DNA from 3 places in the Streptomyces sp. NPDC059477 genome. Region 1 is predicted to be linked to each of the others. Evidence: riboswitches for the same ligand, from Rfam matches in the RefSeq annotation. Region 1 holds a riboswitch; each other region holds the start of a gene.
The links. A riboswitch is a leader RNA that binds a small molecule or an ion and turns the genes downstream of it on or off. The one in region 1 is predicted to bind cyclic di-AMP.
Positions count from the first base shown of each region.

Region 2: it holds a riboswitch for cyclic di-AMP, as region 1 does, so the genes downstream of both, ACFXAZ_RS30715 (peptidoglycan DD-metalloendopeptidase family protein) here and ACFXAZ_RS29255 (M23 family metallopeptidase) in region 1, are expected to answer to the same signal.
Region 3: it holds a riboswitch for cyclic di-AMP, as region 1 does, so the genes downstream of both, ACFXAZ_RS00600 (transglycosylase SLT domain-containing protein) here and ACFXAZ_RS29255 (M23 family metallopeptidase) in region 1, are expected to answer to the same signal.

Region 1 is NZ_JBHYUG010000075.1:21,741-26,644, forward strand. Features, by position in the region: gene ACFXAZ_RS29250 (PrsW family intramembrane metalloprotease) at 1-528, shown strand, start outside; gene ACFXAZ_RS29255 (M23 family metallopeptidase) at 544-1,593, opposite strand; cyclic di-AMP (ydaO/yuaA leader) riboswitch at 1,606-1,762, opposite strand; gene ACFXAZ_RS29260 (PP2C family protein-serine/threonine phosphatase) at 1,987-3,147, opposite strand; tRNA gene ACFXAZ_RS29265 (tRNA-Met) at 3,488-3,561, opposite strand; gene ACFXAZ_RS29270 (dihydrofolate reductase family protein) at 3,631-4,800, opposite strand.
Region 2 is NZ_JBHYUG010000084.1:587-5,490, reverse strand. Features, by position in the region: gene ACFXAZ_RS30735 (aspartate aminotransferase family protein) at 1-204, shown strand, start outside; gene ACFXAZ_RS30730 (helix-turn-helix domain-containing protein) at 376-1,008, shown strand; gene ACFXAZ_RS30725 (DUF6126 family protein) at 1,005-1,139, shown strand; gene ACFXAZ_RS30720 (tyrosine-protein phosphatase) at 1,212-2,009, opposite strand; cyclic di-AMP (ydaO/yuaA leader) riboswitch at 2,432-2,628, shown strand; gene ACFXAZ_RS30715 (peptidoglycan DD-metalloendopeptidase family protein) at 2,633-3,643, shown strand; gene ACFXAZ_RS30710 (SGNH/GDSL hydrolase family protein) at 3,883-4,677, shown strand; gene ACFXAZ_RS30705 (TetR/AcrR family transcriptional regulator) at 4,697-4,904, opposite strand, start outside.
Region 3 is NZ_JBHYUG010000001.1:118,510-123,413, reverse strand. Features, by position in the region: partial or broken gene ACFXAZ_RS00610 (CocE/NonD family hydrolase) at 1-389, shown strand, start outside; partial or broken gene ACFXAZ_RS00605 (peptidase S15) at 714-1,121, shown strand; cyclic di-AMP (ydaO/yuaA leader) riboswitch at 1,391-1,563, shown strand; gene ACFXAZ_RS00600 (transglycosylase SLT domain-containing protein) at 1,569-2,042, shown strand; gene ACFXAZ_RS00595 (HAD family hydrolase) at 2,178-3,011, opposite strand; gene ACFXAZ_RS00590 (ATP-grasp domain-containing protein) at 3,296-4,624, opposite strand; gene fahA (fumarylacetoacetase) at 4,887-4,904, shown strand, end outside.

The DNA of each region.
Region 1 (4,904 bases):
CTGGTGATCTGGACCCGGCAGCGGGAGCTGCGGGTGGTGCGCGAGGAGTTGCCCGCGTATGTCACCACCGGCTGGTTCTCCCCCGCCGAGCCCTACGCGCTCGGCTCGATGCGGGCCCGCCGTCTCGCCCGCGAGTACGCCGGACGCCGGCTCGGCAGAAAAGCGGCCCGTGCGGTGGCCGAGTACGAGGCGTACGCCACCTCGCTCGCGGTGCTGCGCCGGCGGGGCAGCCGGGGCCGGGCCCGCGCCGACTTCGTATCCCGCGAGCGGGAGCTGCTCGGCGAGCTGTGGCGCCGCCGGGACCTCGCGGCCCCGGCCCTGGCCCACGCGGCCCACGCCACGGCCCCGCCGCCCCCGGTCCCGCCCTGGCCGCCGTACCCGAGCGGCGGGTACGGCAGCGGATACGGGACCGGCTACGGCACCGGCTACGGGACCGGCCACGACGGCGGCCACGGCACCGGTCACCCGGGCCCCGGCGCTTCCGTCACACCGCACCCCGCGTACCACCACAACCCTTACCGCACCTGAGGCCGAGGCGGGCCGTCAGGGATTGAGGCCCTTGCCGCGCAGCCAGGCCAGCGGGTCCACGCCGCCACCCGACCCGGTGTGCACCTCCAGGTGCAGATGGGCCCCGGTGACATTGCCGGTGGCGCCGACCCGTCCGATGACATCGCCGGTGGTGACCTGCTGGCCGACGCTGACGCTGATCGAGGACTGGTGCGCGTACCAGATCTCGGTGCCGTCATCGAGGGTGAGCACGGTCTTGTAGCCGTACGAACCGTCCCAGCCGGCCTGGGTGATGGTGCCGGAGTGGACGGCCTTGATGAGGGTGCCGGTGGGGGCGGCGAAGTCGAGGCCGGTGTGGTAGCCGGAGGACCACAGCGAGCCGGCCTGGCCGTAGGTCGAGGTGAGGGTGTACGAGGAGGTCGGCAGCGCGAACTGCCTTGCCAGCTCGGCGAGGCGCTCTTCCTCGGCCTTGCGCGCGGCTTCCTCCTCCGCCTTCTTCTTCTCGGCGGCGGCCTTCTCGCGGGCTTCCTGCTCCGCCTTCTCGGCGGCCTCGGCGGCCTCCTTCTCGGCGGCGGCCAGGAGCGCCTCGGTGGCCTTGGTGTCGAGCTGCTCCTGCTGGCTCTCGGCCTGCGCCATGATCCGGGCGCGCAGCGCCTCACCGGCGTCGGTGGTGCCCTGCTCGCTGTCGGCCGGGGTGACGCCGAGGCTGCTGAGCGGGGTGGCCTCGATCGCGGTGGCCGGCTCGGCGGTGTCCTCGCCGTCGTCCGTGAAGGTGGCGAGGTCGGGCAGGGAGATGGCGACCGGCGGCTTGCCGGTCTGCGCGGTGGCCATGCCGCCCGCGCCGACGGCGGCTATGACACCGACGCCGAGGACCGTGGAGCTGCGGGCCAGTCCGCCGCGGGCGAGTCCGCCGCGCTGCTTGGCGACGCGATGCCGGCCGCCACGGACCGGGCGGACGGTCTCCGCGGTGGGGTTCCATTCCTCCCACGGGCCCTCATCGGTGCGGGGGCCGCCGTAGACGACGGTGTCGTCGGTGCGCTGGGCGGGCACGAACGGGGCCCCTGGAGCAGGCCGGTTGGACGCCACGTAGGCGTACTCCTTTCCTTCCCTCATCGCCTACCGGGTTAGCTGACGGGTTCGGAGAGGAAGGTCTCCTACGCGCGTCAATCAGCCATGTCTCCATGGCGACGTACGCCCGATTCACCCCAAGTTGGTGGTTCCCCGGTTCCCTCGCGGAATTCGGCGCTTGAGCACGGAGCCGACTCTTGTGACGGCTGGGACGACCGCGCTGCGTTATCGGACAGTAATAGAACCCAGGGGTGATTTCCAAGCGCTTCCACTTGATCTTTAACGCTCTTACGCCGGACGTACAGGCTATGAGCGGCGAAAATCGGGCGAGTCGACCGCCTCATCAGGGCCGTTCGGGCAGTGCCAATTTCTGACGGTGACTCAGATGTTATGCGGAGGGCAGTCACTCACTTACCCACCGTGACCGAGCTCCGGCCGGTCGTACGCCGGACCCGGCCGCCGGACCGCGAGCAGCGCCATGTCGTCCGTCATCCAGCCCCCGGCATGTCCACGCACCTCTTCGGCCAGGGCCGCCACCAGTTCCTCCGGCCCGCCGAAGAGCCGCCCCGCCAGCCGCTCCTCCGGTTCGAAGAACGTCCCGTGCCCGTCCCGCGCCTCCGACAGCCCGTCGGTGAACAGCAGCAGCGTGGCCCCGCCCGGGAACTCCGCCTCCTGCGCCCGGTCCGGCCAGCTGCCCAGATCCCCCATCCCCAGCGGCAGCGCGGGCTCGTCGGCGGACAGCGCGCACAGCGTGCCGTCGGCGTACAGCAGCAGCGGCCCGGGGTGGCCGCGGTTGACCATCCGTACGATCCCGTGGCCGTGCGGGATCTCGGCGAGCACGGCGGTGGTGAACCCCTCGAAGGCGTCGAGCCCGTCCCGCCGGGTGCCCTCGCGGGCCAGCGCCCGCTCCAGCCGCGCGGCGACCGCCTCCAGCGTCGCCTCCTGCTCGGCGGCCTCGCGGAACGCCCCGATCAGCACGGCCACGGCGGCCACCGCGCCCATGCCCTTGCCGCGCACGTCCCCGAGCACCAGCCGGACGCCGTGCGGGGTGTCCTGCACCGCGTACAGATCGCCGCCGATGAACGCGCCCGCCTGCGCGGCCTCGTAGCGGGCGGCGATCTCGAAACCGCCGATCCGCTCGTCGGGTTCCGGCAGCACCGCGCGCTGCGCGGCCTCGGCGATCTCCCGGGCGGAGGCCAGCCGGGCGCTGCTGCGCCGCACCAGCGTGTTGATCAGCACGGCCAGCACCGCGACGGTCGCCACCGTGACGACCTCGGTGATCGTCTCCGCCGCGAACGGCTGGTCCACCCCGAAATGCACCACGAACAGCACCAGCACCGCCGCGATCCCGGTCAGCACGGTGTAGCGCCGCCCGAACAGCGGCGCGGCGACCAGGGGCGCGGCCGTGAAGAACGGCACGCCGGTGAACTGTTTCGGGGTCACGTACTCGTACAGCGCGCCGCCGACGATCAGCAGGACCGGCAGCAGCCGTACGAACGGGCGTGCGTAGGAGACGCTCCCCGACCGCTCCGGCCGCCCCTGCGGCGACTGCGGCGACTGCGGCCCTTGCATGCCCGCCGCGCTCCCCGGTGGCCCGGTGTACGGCCCCTCACCCTGCGCCTCACCCGGCCCCACCACGCGTCTCCCGCCTCGTCTCCCGCCGCAGATCCTCGCCGGTCCCGGCCCGGCCTCCTTGGTCCAGGGTTGCCGCAGCGGGGCGGCCCGGCGAGCCGGGGCGGCCGACCGGATGACACGACGACCGGCCGGGGGGTGGGGGTGGGTGGGGGTCCAAGTGGGGGACGGGGGGAGACGGGAGGGGATGGAGGGATGGGTGGGACGGGGGGGGACCCGTTGGTCGGGAAAACACTCAGGGCCGGAATCCGTGATCCGGATTCCGGCCCTGAGCCTTGAGTAGCGGGGACAGGATTTGAACCTGCGACCTCTGGGTTATGAGCCCAGCGAGCTACCGAGCTGCTCCACCCCGCGTCGTTGTGTTCACCAGCATACGCCATGGAATGGACGTGCTGCACACAGGTATGCGGACGGGGGTCCTGCTCAGCCCAGCAGGTGGGTGTTCGGGGACTTGGCCTGGTGCTCGTACTCCGGGAGTACGACGACCGTGGCGCCGGACGTGGTCAGCAGGCCGGTGCCGTCGGCGGCTGTGACGAAGGTGTCCGGCTCGCGCCACGCGGTCACCACGCGGCGGACGCCCGCGTCCAGGATCAGCCGGGCGCAGGGGCGGGGCCGGGACGCGCGGTGTGCGCAGGGTTCCAGGCTGGAGTAGACGGTCGCGCCGGGCAGGCGTGGTTCGGCGGGGTCGATCTTCGCGAGGGCCGCCTCCTCGGCGTGTACGACGGGGTCGGCGCCCTCGCGGGAGTGGCCCCGGGCCAGTTCGGTGCCGTCCGCGGCGACGACGACCGCGCCCACGCTGAACGCGGTCCGCGAGGGCGGGCAGTCCGCCGCCAGGGCGCAGGCCAGCCGGAGCCAGTGCCGGTCGGCGGCGAACGGGACCTCGGCCGGGCCGGGGGCGGTGGGCTCGTAGCGCATGAGGACGACGTCCTCGATCCGCCGGGATTCCAGCAGCCGCAGCCGGCCGGGCGGGTAGCCGCCCGGACCGAAGAGGCGGGGAGCGGCCGGGTCGCCGACGAACAGCGGGGCGAGGACGAGGTGGAGTTCGTCGGCGAGGCCCTGGGTGAGGAGCTGGGTGTGGACCGTTCCGCCGCCCTCGACCATGAGCCGCCGGACGCCGTGCCGGTCGTGGAGGTGGGTGAGGAGGGTGTGCCAGTCGAGGTCGGGGCCCAGGGGGACGATCTCGGTGGCGGTGTCGGGGGTGGGGGTGGTGTCGGGGGTGGGGGTGGGCAGGCCGTTCGTTCGGGCGCGTTCGGCGCCCTTGTCCGTGGTGTAGAGGAGCTTGGCGCCGCCGGTGTGCCAGAACCTGGCGGTGGGGTCGAGGTCGCCCGAGCCGCTGACGGTGACCTTGAGCGGGTACGCGGGCCGTCCGGCGGCGATCCGGGCGGCGCGGCGCTCGGGGGAGTTCACGAGCAGCCGGGGGTTGTCGGCGCGGATCGTGCCGGCGCCGATCAGGATCGCGTCGACGGACGCCCGTACCTCGTCCACCCGGTCGAAGTCGGCCGGGCCGGAGAGCAGCAGGCGGTCGGGGCCGGTGTCGTCCAGGTAGCCGTCGAGGGAGACGGCGGCGGAGAGGAGGACGTGGGGGTGGGGCATGGGCTTCCCTCTGGTTCACATGTGGTGTGTGGTTCGCATTTCGCATTTGTGGTGCGCATTTGTGGTGCACATTTGATTCAAGTTTTAAGCAAAACTACACTGGC
Region 2 (4,904 bases), on a different contig from region 1:
CTCCAGCGGCACCGGATCCTCACCCAGGTCTCCGGCGACCATCTGGAGGTGATCAAACTGATCCCGCCGCTGATCGTGGGGGAGAAGGAGGTCGACCGGTTCGTGGACGCCTTCACGGAGATCATGGACGACGCGCACAGCGGTGGCGGGCTGATCTGGGACTTCGGCAGGACGCTGGTGAAGCAGGCGGTGGCCAACAGGTGAGCTGGTGAAGCCGGCGGTGGCCGACAGGTGAGCTGGTGAAGCCGGCGGTGGCCGACAGGTGAGCTGGTGAAGCCGGCGGTGGCCGCCGACAGGTGAGGGTGAGCACCGGCCACCGGGAAGACTCTTGTCTCTGAGGCAAGGAATTTGCCTTAGAGGTAAGAATCCGGCTCAATGGAGGGCATGAGCCACCCTCACGACGTCGAGCCGGAGGCGGCCGAGCCGCTGCCGGCCGTCGCCCCGCAGCTGCGCGCCCTGCGCCGCCGGGCCTCGCTCACCCTGGAGGCCGCGGCCCGCGCCGCCGGACTGTCGCCCGCCCACCTCTCCCGGCTGGAGACCGGCGGGCGCCAGCCCTCGCTCCCCATGCTGCTCTCCCTCGCCCGTGTCTACGGTACGACGGTCTCCGAGCTGCTCGGCGAGACCGTCCCCGACCGGGACGCCGTCCTGCGCGCCGCCCACAAGGATCCGACCGAGGCGGGCGGCTGGACGTACTGGCAGGCCGGCGCGCCCGGCCGGGGCATGCAGGCGCTGCGCGTCCAGGTGCCCTACGGCTCCCAGGGCGACATCGTGCGCGTGCATCCCGGCGAGGAGTGGCTGTATGTCCTCACGGGCCGGCTGCGGCTGCGCCTCGGGGACTCCGCCCATCAGCTCGGTGCCGGGGACAGCGCGCACTTCGACTCGCTGACCCCGCACCGGATCGCCGCTCAGGACCCGGACGGGGTCGAGCTGCTGTTCGTCCACACCCTCTTGCAGAGCCCCACGGCCGCGCTGTGCCTCGGCCCGATCACGGGAGAAAAAACGCCATGAGTGAGCCCAAGGCGATCAAGCCCAAGGAGAAGCGGCACCTCGGTGTCTGGCTGAGGCTGTTCATCTACGTCGTGGCCGGGCACGTCTTCGCCACGTTCCTGTATCTGCTGTTCGAGGTCGGCGGGAAGTAGCCGGCCCGGCGGCCGGTCGGGGCGGGACCGGGCGGGCGGGACCAGGCGGGCGGGACCAGGCGGAGCGGGCGCTCAGTCGAGCAGCCGTTCCCGCAGCCGGTCGCGCCGCTCCGGGGTGATCCGCAGGGCCCGCTCCAGATAGGCGTCGACGCCGCCCCAGGTCTCGTCGATGGTGTCGATCGCCGCGGTCAGATACTCGGCGCGCGCGTCGAAGAGCGGGCTGATCAGCTCCATGACCTCCGGGGCGTAGGCGGAGGGGGAGGTGCCGCTGCGGCGCACCTTGTACCGGCGGTGGGTGGCGTTGGACTCCAGATAGTCCGCGAGGATCGCCTCGCGCTCCACGCCGACCGCCAGCAGAGTCACCGCGATGGACAGACCCGCGCGGTCCTTGCCGGCCGCGCAGTGCATCAGGGCCGGGACGCTGTCCTCGGCGAGGGCGTGCAGCACCCGGGAGTGCTCGGCGGTGCGCTCCTTGATGATCACGCGGTACGAGTCGACCATCCGGCTCTCGGCCCGGCCCCCGGAGAGGATCTCCCGCAGCAGGGCCACATCGCCGTCCCGGATCATCGTCCAGAACTCGGCGCCGTCGGCGGGGTCGCTCAGCGGCAGGTTCAGATTGCGCACACCGGGCAGCTCGACGTCCTGGCCTTCGAGGCGCTGGTCCGCGGCGTTGCGGAAGTCGAAGATCGTGTGCAGCCCGAGGGTGGCCAGGAACGCGGCGTCCTCGGGGGTCGCGTGCGCGAGATGGCCGCTGCGGTACAGCACTCCGTGGCGCACCCGGCGGCCGTCCACGGTCGGCAGTCCGCCGACATCGCGGAAGTTGCGGACTCCGGCCAGTTCGGGCTCGGTCGAGGGGACCTGTTGCGTCACGGGGGCTCCTCCCAGTCGGCTGGCCCGCCCGGCTCCGTCGCCGGGCGGCAGCTGCCCTTCGACGATACGACATGACGAAACGGCCGAAATGGCGACAAAGTTGGCCGAGATGCCTTCTGTGTCGCATCTGGGACCCCTGTCCGAATTGAAAGTCTAAGTGGCCTTGATGACCACTCGCCACAACTCGCTGCGGAATAAAGAAAGGTGGAGCAGGGGCACGTGAGCAGCGTCATATCCGTGACCGTGTGTCGCCCGTCATGCTCACGTAATCAAGGTGTTTTCCAAGGCTCTTCGAGCGATTCGACAGGGCCATTGCGACAGAGGGTGACCGGGAATTCCCGCTACGGATCAAGAAGAGGACCTTCGGGTGGAACCTCTTGCTTGTCCCTTTGCGTCTTGGTCGCTTACGTTCGCCACCGAATCCGGACGGAACGCCGAATCCTGCCGCCGTCCGGAACCCGCACTAACCCACCCGTGTTCGGCAGGAGCGGGGGACCCACAGGACTTCACCGCCTGTTCCGGTCTCCGGAACGGCTAGGGGTTTAGTCGCGCAATTCCCGCGACCGGGCATCTCCAGCCCGCACCCGACAGCTCACCTCGCAGGCGCCGGAGAGGAATTCGTCATGCCCGCGAAGGGTAAGCACCGCCGTCCCAGGACCTTGCGTCTCACCCGCTCCATCGCCGTCGCCGGAACCGGCGGCGCCGCACTCGCCCTGCCGCTCATGGGAGCCACCGGCGCCCACGCGGCCACCGGGGAGTCGGTCCCGCACAAGCCCGCCGGCTCCGTCACCGCCGCCGCTCCCGCCTCGGCGCCCCAGCAGACCGTTGCGCAGGTCACCGACCAGCAGCCCACCGCACCGCGGACGAGCGTGCGGACCTACTCCGTGAAGGTGGGCGACTATCTCGCGAAGATCGCCGACGAGCAGGACATCAGCGGTGGCTGGCAGCGGATCTACGAGGACAACCGCGAGGCCGTGGGCGGCGATCCGTCGCTCATCCACCCCGGCCTGAAGCTCACCCTCGGCGCCCAGGCGTCCAGCGGCGACGCGTCCTCGGACACCACCGCCTCCGAGGCGCCGAGCACCCAGTCCTCGGGCTCCATCGAGTCCCAGGCGTCGGACGCCCCGACACAGCGGGACGAGTCGTCGTCACCGTCCTCGTCGTCCGAGTCGCAGTCGGCGGCCTCCGGGGAGAGCACCAGCACCAGCACCGGTACGAGCACCGGCGCCTACAGCCTCCCGGTCACGGGCGGCGGCGTCGGCACGCCGTACCACCAGACCGGCAGCATGTGGTCCAGCGGCTACCACACCGGTGTCGACTTCACGGTCTCCACCGGCACCTCGCTCAAGGCCGTCGGCGCCGGTACGGTCGTCTCGGCCGGCTGGGGCGGCGCGTACGGCAACGAGGTCGTCATCAAGCTCGCCGACGGCTACTACGCCGAGTACGCCCATCTGTCCTCGCTGTCCGTCTCGGCGGGCCAGTCCGTGACCGCCGGACAGCAGATCGGTCTCTCCGGCGCGACCGGCAATGTCACCGGCCCGCACCTGCACTTCGAGATCCGGACCGGGCCCGACTACGGCTCGGACGTGGACCCCGTCGCCTATCTGCGCTCCAAGGGCCTCTCCGTCGGCTGAGGCACCGCCGCGCTCCACTCCGAAGGCCGGACCCCCGATCCCCGGGTCCGGCCTTCGGCGCGTATCACTTCTGTCACTTCTGATGGTCCGTCGGATATCCAGGTATTCCGCGCTTGACCAAGGTTTGGGCCGTGGCCTATCTCACCGCCCGTCAACCCCGTATTACGGTCGCGTAGGTCACATTCGAGGAGGAATCATGGCTCGATGTGGCAGACGATTCGGAGAATGACAGCAGATCGGTGATCGGGTCGTACGTGGCGCTGGGGGACAGCTTCACCGAAGGTGTGGGCGACCCCGGCCCCGACGGGGCGCTCGTCGGCTGGGCGGACCGGTTCGCGGTGCTGCTCGCGGACCGGTGTCCGGAAGGCGACTTCAACTACACGAACCTCGCGGTGCGGGGCAAACTGCTCGATCAGATCGTGGCGGACCAGGTGCCGCGGGCCGTGGACCTGGCACCCGATCTGATCTCGTTCACCGCGGGCGGCAATGACATCCTGCGCCCCGGCAGCGACCCGGACGACGTCGCCGAGCGCTTCGAGCGCGCGGTCGCCGTCCTGACCGAGACGGCCGGCACGGTCCTGGTGACGACCGGCTTCGACACCCGCGGGGTGCCGCTGTTCAAGCATCTGCGCGGCAAGATCGCGACGTACAACGGGCATGTCCGGGCCGTGGCCGACCGCTATGGCTGCCCGGTCCTCGACCTGTGGTCCCTGAAGTCCGTCCAGGACCGCCGGGCCTGGGACGACGACCGGCTCCACCTCTCACCCGACGGCCATACCCGGGTGGCCCTGCGGGCCGGCCAGGCGCTCGGCGTCGATGTCCCGGCCGACCCCGAACAGGCCTGGCCCCCGCAGCCGCCGCGCGGCACCCTCGACGTCCGCCGGGACGACGTCCACTGGGCCCGTGAGTATCTGGTGCCCTGGATCGGCCGCAGGCTGCGCGGCGAATCCTCGGGCGACCATGTGACGGCCAAGGGCACGCTGTCCCCGGACGACATCAGAACCCGCATCGAGTCGGTGGCGCGAGTGGCCTGACTCGGTCCGGGGGCGGCTCTCAGAGCGAGTCCAGACCCAGTTCCCGGGCCAGGGCCTCGTCCACCCACTGTTGTGCGCGGGTGCGGGAGACCGCGCCCGCGTACGACGTGATCTGTACGGCGAGCCCGTCCAGCAGGGCCGTCAGGCGCAGGGCGGTGGCCGTCGGGTCGGGACAGCGGAACTCCCCGGCGGCCACGCCCTCCGCGATCACCCCGGCGAGCGCCGCC
Region 3 (4,904 bases), on a different contig from region 1:
GGCGGTCGGTCTGCTTCGAGTTCCCGGTCGGTGAGCGGACCTCGGTGCTGGGGCGCCCGCGGGTCAGGCTGCGGCTGCGCTGCGAGGTGCCGCGCGGGCAGGTGATCGCCCGGCTGTGCGACGTCGCCCCGGACGGCGCCTCGGCCCTGGTGACCCGGGGCGTGCTGAACCTGTCCGCGCGGAGGGGCCCGGACCGGTCGGTGCCGTGGCCGCCGGGCGCGACCGAGGAGGTGACCTTCGAGCTGGGCGGCACGGGCCACGTCTTCGCGCCGGGGCACCGGGTACGGCTCGCGGTCTCCTCCGCGTACTGGCCCTGGGTCTGGCCGCAGCCCGGCTCCGAGGCAGGTTTCACCCTGGACCCGGCGGGCAGCGCGCTGGAGCTGCCGGTACGGCGGGAAGAGCCCGACGCCGGGGCGGCCCGGGGGGAGCGGGGGGACCAGGCGGACTGGGCGGACCGGGGGGATGGGGCGGACCGGGGGGAGAGGGAGGACCGCTCGGGCCAGGGGGACCGTGAGGACGGCTTGGACTGGGGGGACTGGGGGGTCCGGAGGGTCCAGGAGAGTCAGGCGGAGCAGGAGGCCCGGGAAGGCCAGGAGGCCCGGGAAGGCCGGGCTGCCCGGGAAGGCCGAGCGGGCCAGGAGGCCCGAGAGAGCCAGGCGGCCTGGGAGAGCCAGGCGGACCAAGCCGACCGGCTGGGTCGGCGGCCCTGGGCCGAGCCCGAGCAGGCCGAGCCGCTCGGTGTCGTCTCCCCCCTCACCCTGGACGAGCCGCGGCCCGCGCGGCTGGTGGTGCGGGACGTCGCCCGGGGCGAGTGGCGGCTGGAGGTCGATCCCCGGCCCGGCGGCACCCAGGTGCATCCCGACGGGCTGGAGGCCACCGAGGAGGCGCTGGAGTCGTACACGATCCGCGACGGCGACGCGTTGTCCGCGCGCACCCGCTCGGACCGGACGATCCGGCTGCACCGGCCGGAGTCGGCCTGGGACACGACGGTCCGGGCGCGGTCGGAGATCGGCTGCACGGATACGGAGTTTTTGACCTCTAATGAGGTGATTTGCACCCAAGGCGACGAGGTGGTCTTCCACCGCACCTGGGAGCGACGGATTCCACGGACCGCTGGTTAGTAGGCACTTGGGCTCAATGCCCGATTTACCACTCTTGCGCTCGGACGTGACTTGACTCACTCCCGCCCACGCGCGGCGTTTCCCCGGCCATCCCCCGATCCACCTTTCCCGTTCACCGAGTTGACCCTTTTCGGTCGCAAAGGATCATGTGGGTCAGATAAGGGTGCGAAGATCAGAAGCGGCATTTTGTGATTCCGCCACTTGTTTCCGACATCCGCTCTCGCATACGTTCCCGGCCAGTCGGGCGGACGCCTAGTCCTGCCACCGCCCGCACCAACCCACTAGATCCACGGCAGGAGCGGGGGACCCAGGTAAGTCGCCGGGCCGGACGTCGTACGACGCACCGGAACGGCTCGGGGTGAAGCCGTGCCCGCAAGGGCCGGCCGGGCACCTCCCCGCCCGAACCCGACAGCTCACCTCGCAGGCGTAGGAGAGGAACAGTTCCCCATGTCCGTACACCGCTCCACGCGTGTTCGCCGCCTCGCCCGCAAGCTCGCCGTCGCCGGCACCGGCGCCGCCGTGCTCGCCCTCCCGCTCATCGGCGCCACCAGCGCCTCCGCCGCCTCGCCGACCGTCATCTCGGCGGCCACCTCCGCGTACCCGAACAGCCTCGACGGCTGGATCCGGCAGTCGCTCGACATCATGGCCCAGAACGGCATCCCGGGCAGCTACAACGGCATCTACCGCAATGTGATGCGCGAGTCCTCCGGCAACCCGGCCGCCGTCAACAACTGGGACTCCAACGCCGCCGCCGGCACCCCGTCCAAGGGCCTGCTCCAGGTGATCGACCCGACCTTCGCCGCGTACCACGTCTCGGGCACGCTGAACGACCCGTACGACCCGATCGCCAACATCGTCGCCGCGTGCAACTACGCGGCGGACCGGTACGGGTCGATCGACAACGTCTTCGGCGCCTACTGAGCGCTCCGCGCCTGAGCGGCCTCACCGGCCGTACGGCCTTTCCGGCGGTTCCCTTTGCGGGTTGGGGCTCGCAAAGGGAAATCAACCAGATCTTCCACCGGGCCGTCTCGACCGTTTCTCCGAGGTGAATTCCCGTCAGGGAAAAAGTCGTTCGAGGACGACGGCGATGCCGTCGTCCTCGTTCGATGTGGTGACCTCGTCGGCGACCGCCTTGAGTTCGGGATGGGCGTTGGCCATCGCCACCCCGTACCCGGCCCAGTCGAACATCGGGATGTCGTTGGGCATGTCCCCGAACGCGATGGTGTCCTCGGCCCGCGCCCCCAGCCGCCGGGCCGCGAGCGCCAGGCCGGTCGCCTTGGTCACCCCGCACGGCTGGAGCTCGACCGTGCCCGGCCCCGACATGGTGACCGTCGCGAGCGAACCGACCACCGCGCGGGCCACCGACGCCAACTCGTCGTCGGACAGCTCCGGATGGCGCAGCAGCACCTTGCTGATCGGCTCGGTCCACAGTTCGTCGCGGCGCCGGACCCGCACCGCGGGCAGCGTCGGATGCGGCATCAGATAGCCCGGCTCGATCAGCGTGAGGCCCTCGACACCGTCCTGGTCGACCGCCGCGTACACCTCGCCGACCTCGGCCTCGATCTTGCCGATGGCGGTCTCCGCCAGTTCCCGGTCCAGGGTGACCGACCACAGCAGCCGGTCCGCGCCGGCGTCGTAGAGCTGCGCGCCCTGGCCGCACACCGCCAGGCCCGTGCTGCCCAGTTGCTCCAGGAGCGGGCGCACCCGCGGGGCCGGCCGGCCGGTGACCACGAGATGCCGGGCACCGGCCTCGGTGATCCGCGCGAGCGCGGCCAGCGAGCGGTCGGAGAAGGTGTCGTCGCCGCGCAGAAGTGTTCCGTCGAGGTCGGTGGCGACGAGGGCGTACGTGGTGCGCGCGGTGCGTGCGGCATATGCAGTGGGTGCGGCCATGATCAGAGAATACGGACATCGCGCGGCCCCGACCCGGCCGGAACCGGACGCCGGACGGGTTCCCTCACGTCCCGCCCGTCCCCGTCAACTCCCCTGTACCATGCGGGCTTTCACTCTCGGAGCCCTGTTCCCGAGTGCTGAAAACGGGTCCGCTTTTCACTCAGAGGTGGGGTAGCCCGAGGCGGCCATGGGCTGCCGCCGGGGGGTGGTGCGGGGGGTACGGGAGGAGGGCGGGGTGCGCAGTGGGACGTGGGGACGTGTCGCGGCCGACGTCCGCACCGTGTTCAGCCGTTGCCGTGCCGGTGGGTGCGCCAGAGTCGGTGGACGTGCTTGACCGCCGGGCGGACGGAGCGGGCGAGCATCGTGGCGAACGGCAGGGGGTCGTCACCCGCCAGCCAGGCCAGTTCCGTCGTCGTCGCGCGGCGGGGGGCGTGCGGGGTGGTGTAGCCGCTGCGGCGGTAGGCGAGGAGAGCGGGCAGGTCGATGTTCTCCACGATGTACCGATGGCCGGGGCGCTGCCCGCCCTCGGGGACCGGGCGGCCGGTCAGGTCCAGGTGGAGCGCGCGGACGACGTCCACCCCCGACTCGCTCTCGAAGAGCCGGAACTGGGCGCCCGTACGCGGGTTGAAGTCGAGGAGTTTGTACTGTCCGTCGCGGCGGTCGAAGCGCAGGTCGAGATCGATGACACCGGTGAAGCCGATCTGCTCGATGAAACGCGCGGCGAGATCGGCGAGTTCCGGATTCCGGACGACATACGCGTTCGCCGTCATTCCGGCGTGCGGAGGCCAGGAACGCACCTTGACACCGGTGAACAGGGCGAGCGGGGTGCTGTCGGCGGCGAAGCAGCCGTGCACGATCCAGTCCTCGGCGAACTCGCGCGGCAGGTACTCCTGGAGGATCACGCCGAGGTCGCCCGAGCCGCCGCCGGGGTCGGTGTCGCCGTCAGCGGCGGTCGCGGTGAGGGCTCCCGGGCGGCCCCGTCCGGGGGCGGTCCAGTCGCGGGCCAGCGCCAGCAGGCGCTCGCGGGTGGTGATCCGGGTGGTGCCGTGCACGGCGGGGCGCCGACGCCGTACGAACGCCTCGCGGTTCTTCGCCACCACCGGGAAGCGGGCGCGTTCGGCGAAGGCGGCGATGTCGTCGTACGTCGCCGGTACGACGGTCTCGGGGGTGGGCATGCCGTGTGCCAGGCACAGTTCGTGCAGGCCCTGCTTGCTCGCCAGGCGGCGCGGCAGGGCGGGTGCGACGGGCGGGGCGAGGAAGTGGCCGGCGAGATCGGCGCGGCGCTCGGCGATCAGGACCGCCGCCTCCTCGTCGGTCGGGATCAGTACGGCCGGGCGGCCGATCCGGCGGCCGATCCGCACCAGGCCCTCGACCAGGTGGTCCGGCTCCTCGGTGCCCGCGGTCGGCCAGACGAACGCCCTGGTCAGATAGCGCGAGGCCGCCGCGGGCGTGTACGGGTCCTCGGTGATGGCGTACACCGGGACGCCGAGCCGCCCCAGGCTGCGGATGGCGCCGACACCGCCGTGGTGCAGCGGATAGTCGCCGAACTTGACGATCAGGCCCGGCACCGCACGGTCGACGTCCACCGGCACCCCGAAGGTGCGCTTGGCCATGAGTCGCCCCACGTGTCCCCCCTGATCCCCCTGCGGACCGGATGAATCCCGTCCGTCCCCGCACAGGACGCTAAGCCGGGCTCGCCTCCGCCGAATGCCGGTTTTCAGGACATTGCCGAATTCTTTAGACGTCCGAGACCGCGGGGCGCCGACCCGCCGCGACGTAACGTGTGGCGCGGCCACATAACGGCCCCATTGGCGGCACCGGGTAAGAGATGTGGTGCGTCACCACATGGCCCCCACGAGAGTGAGGCAGAACCGCATGTCCCCCTTCGATGTC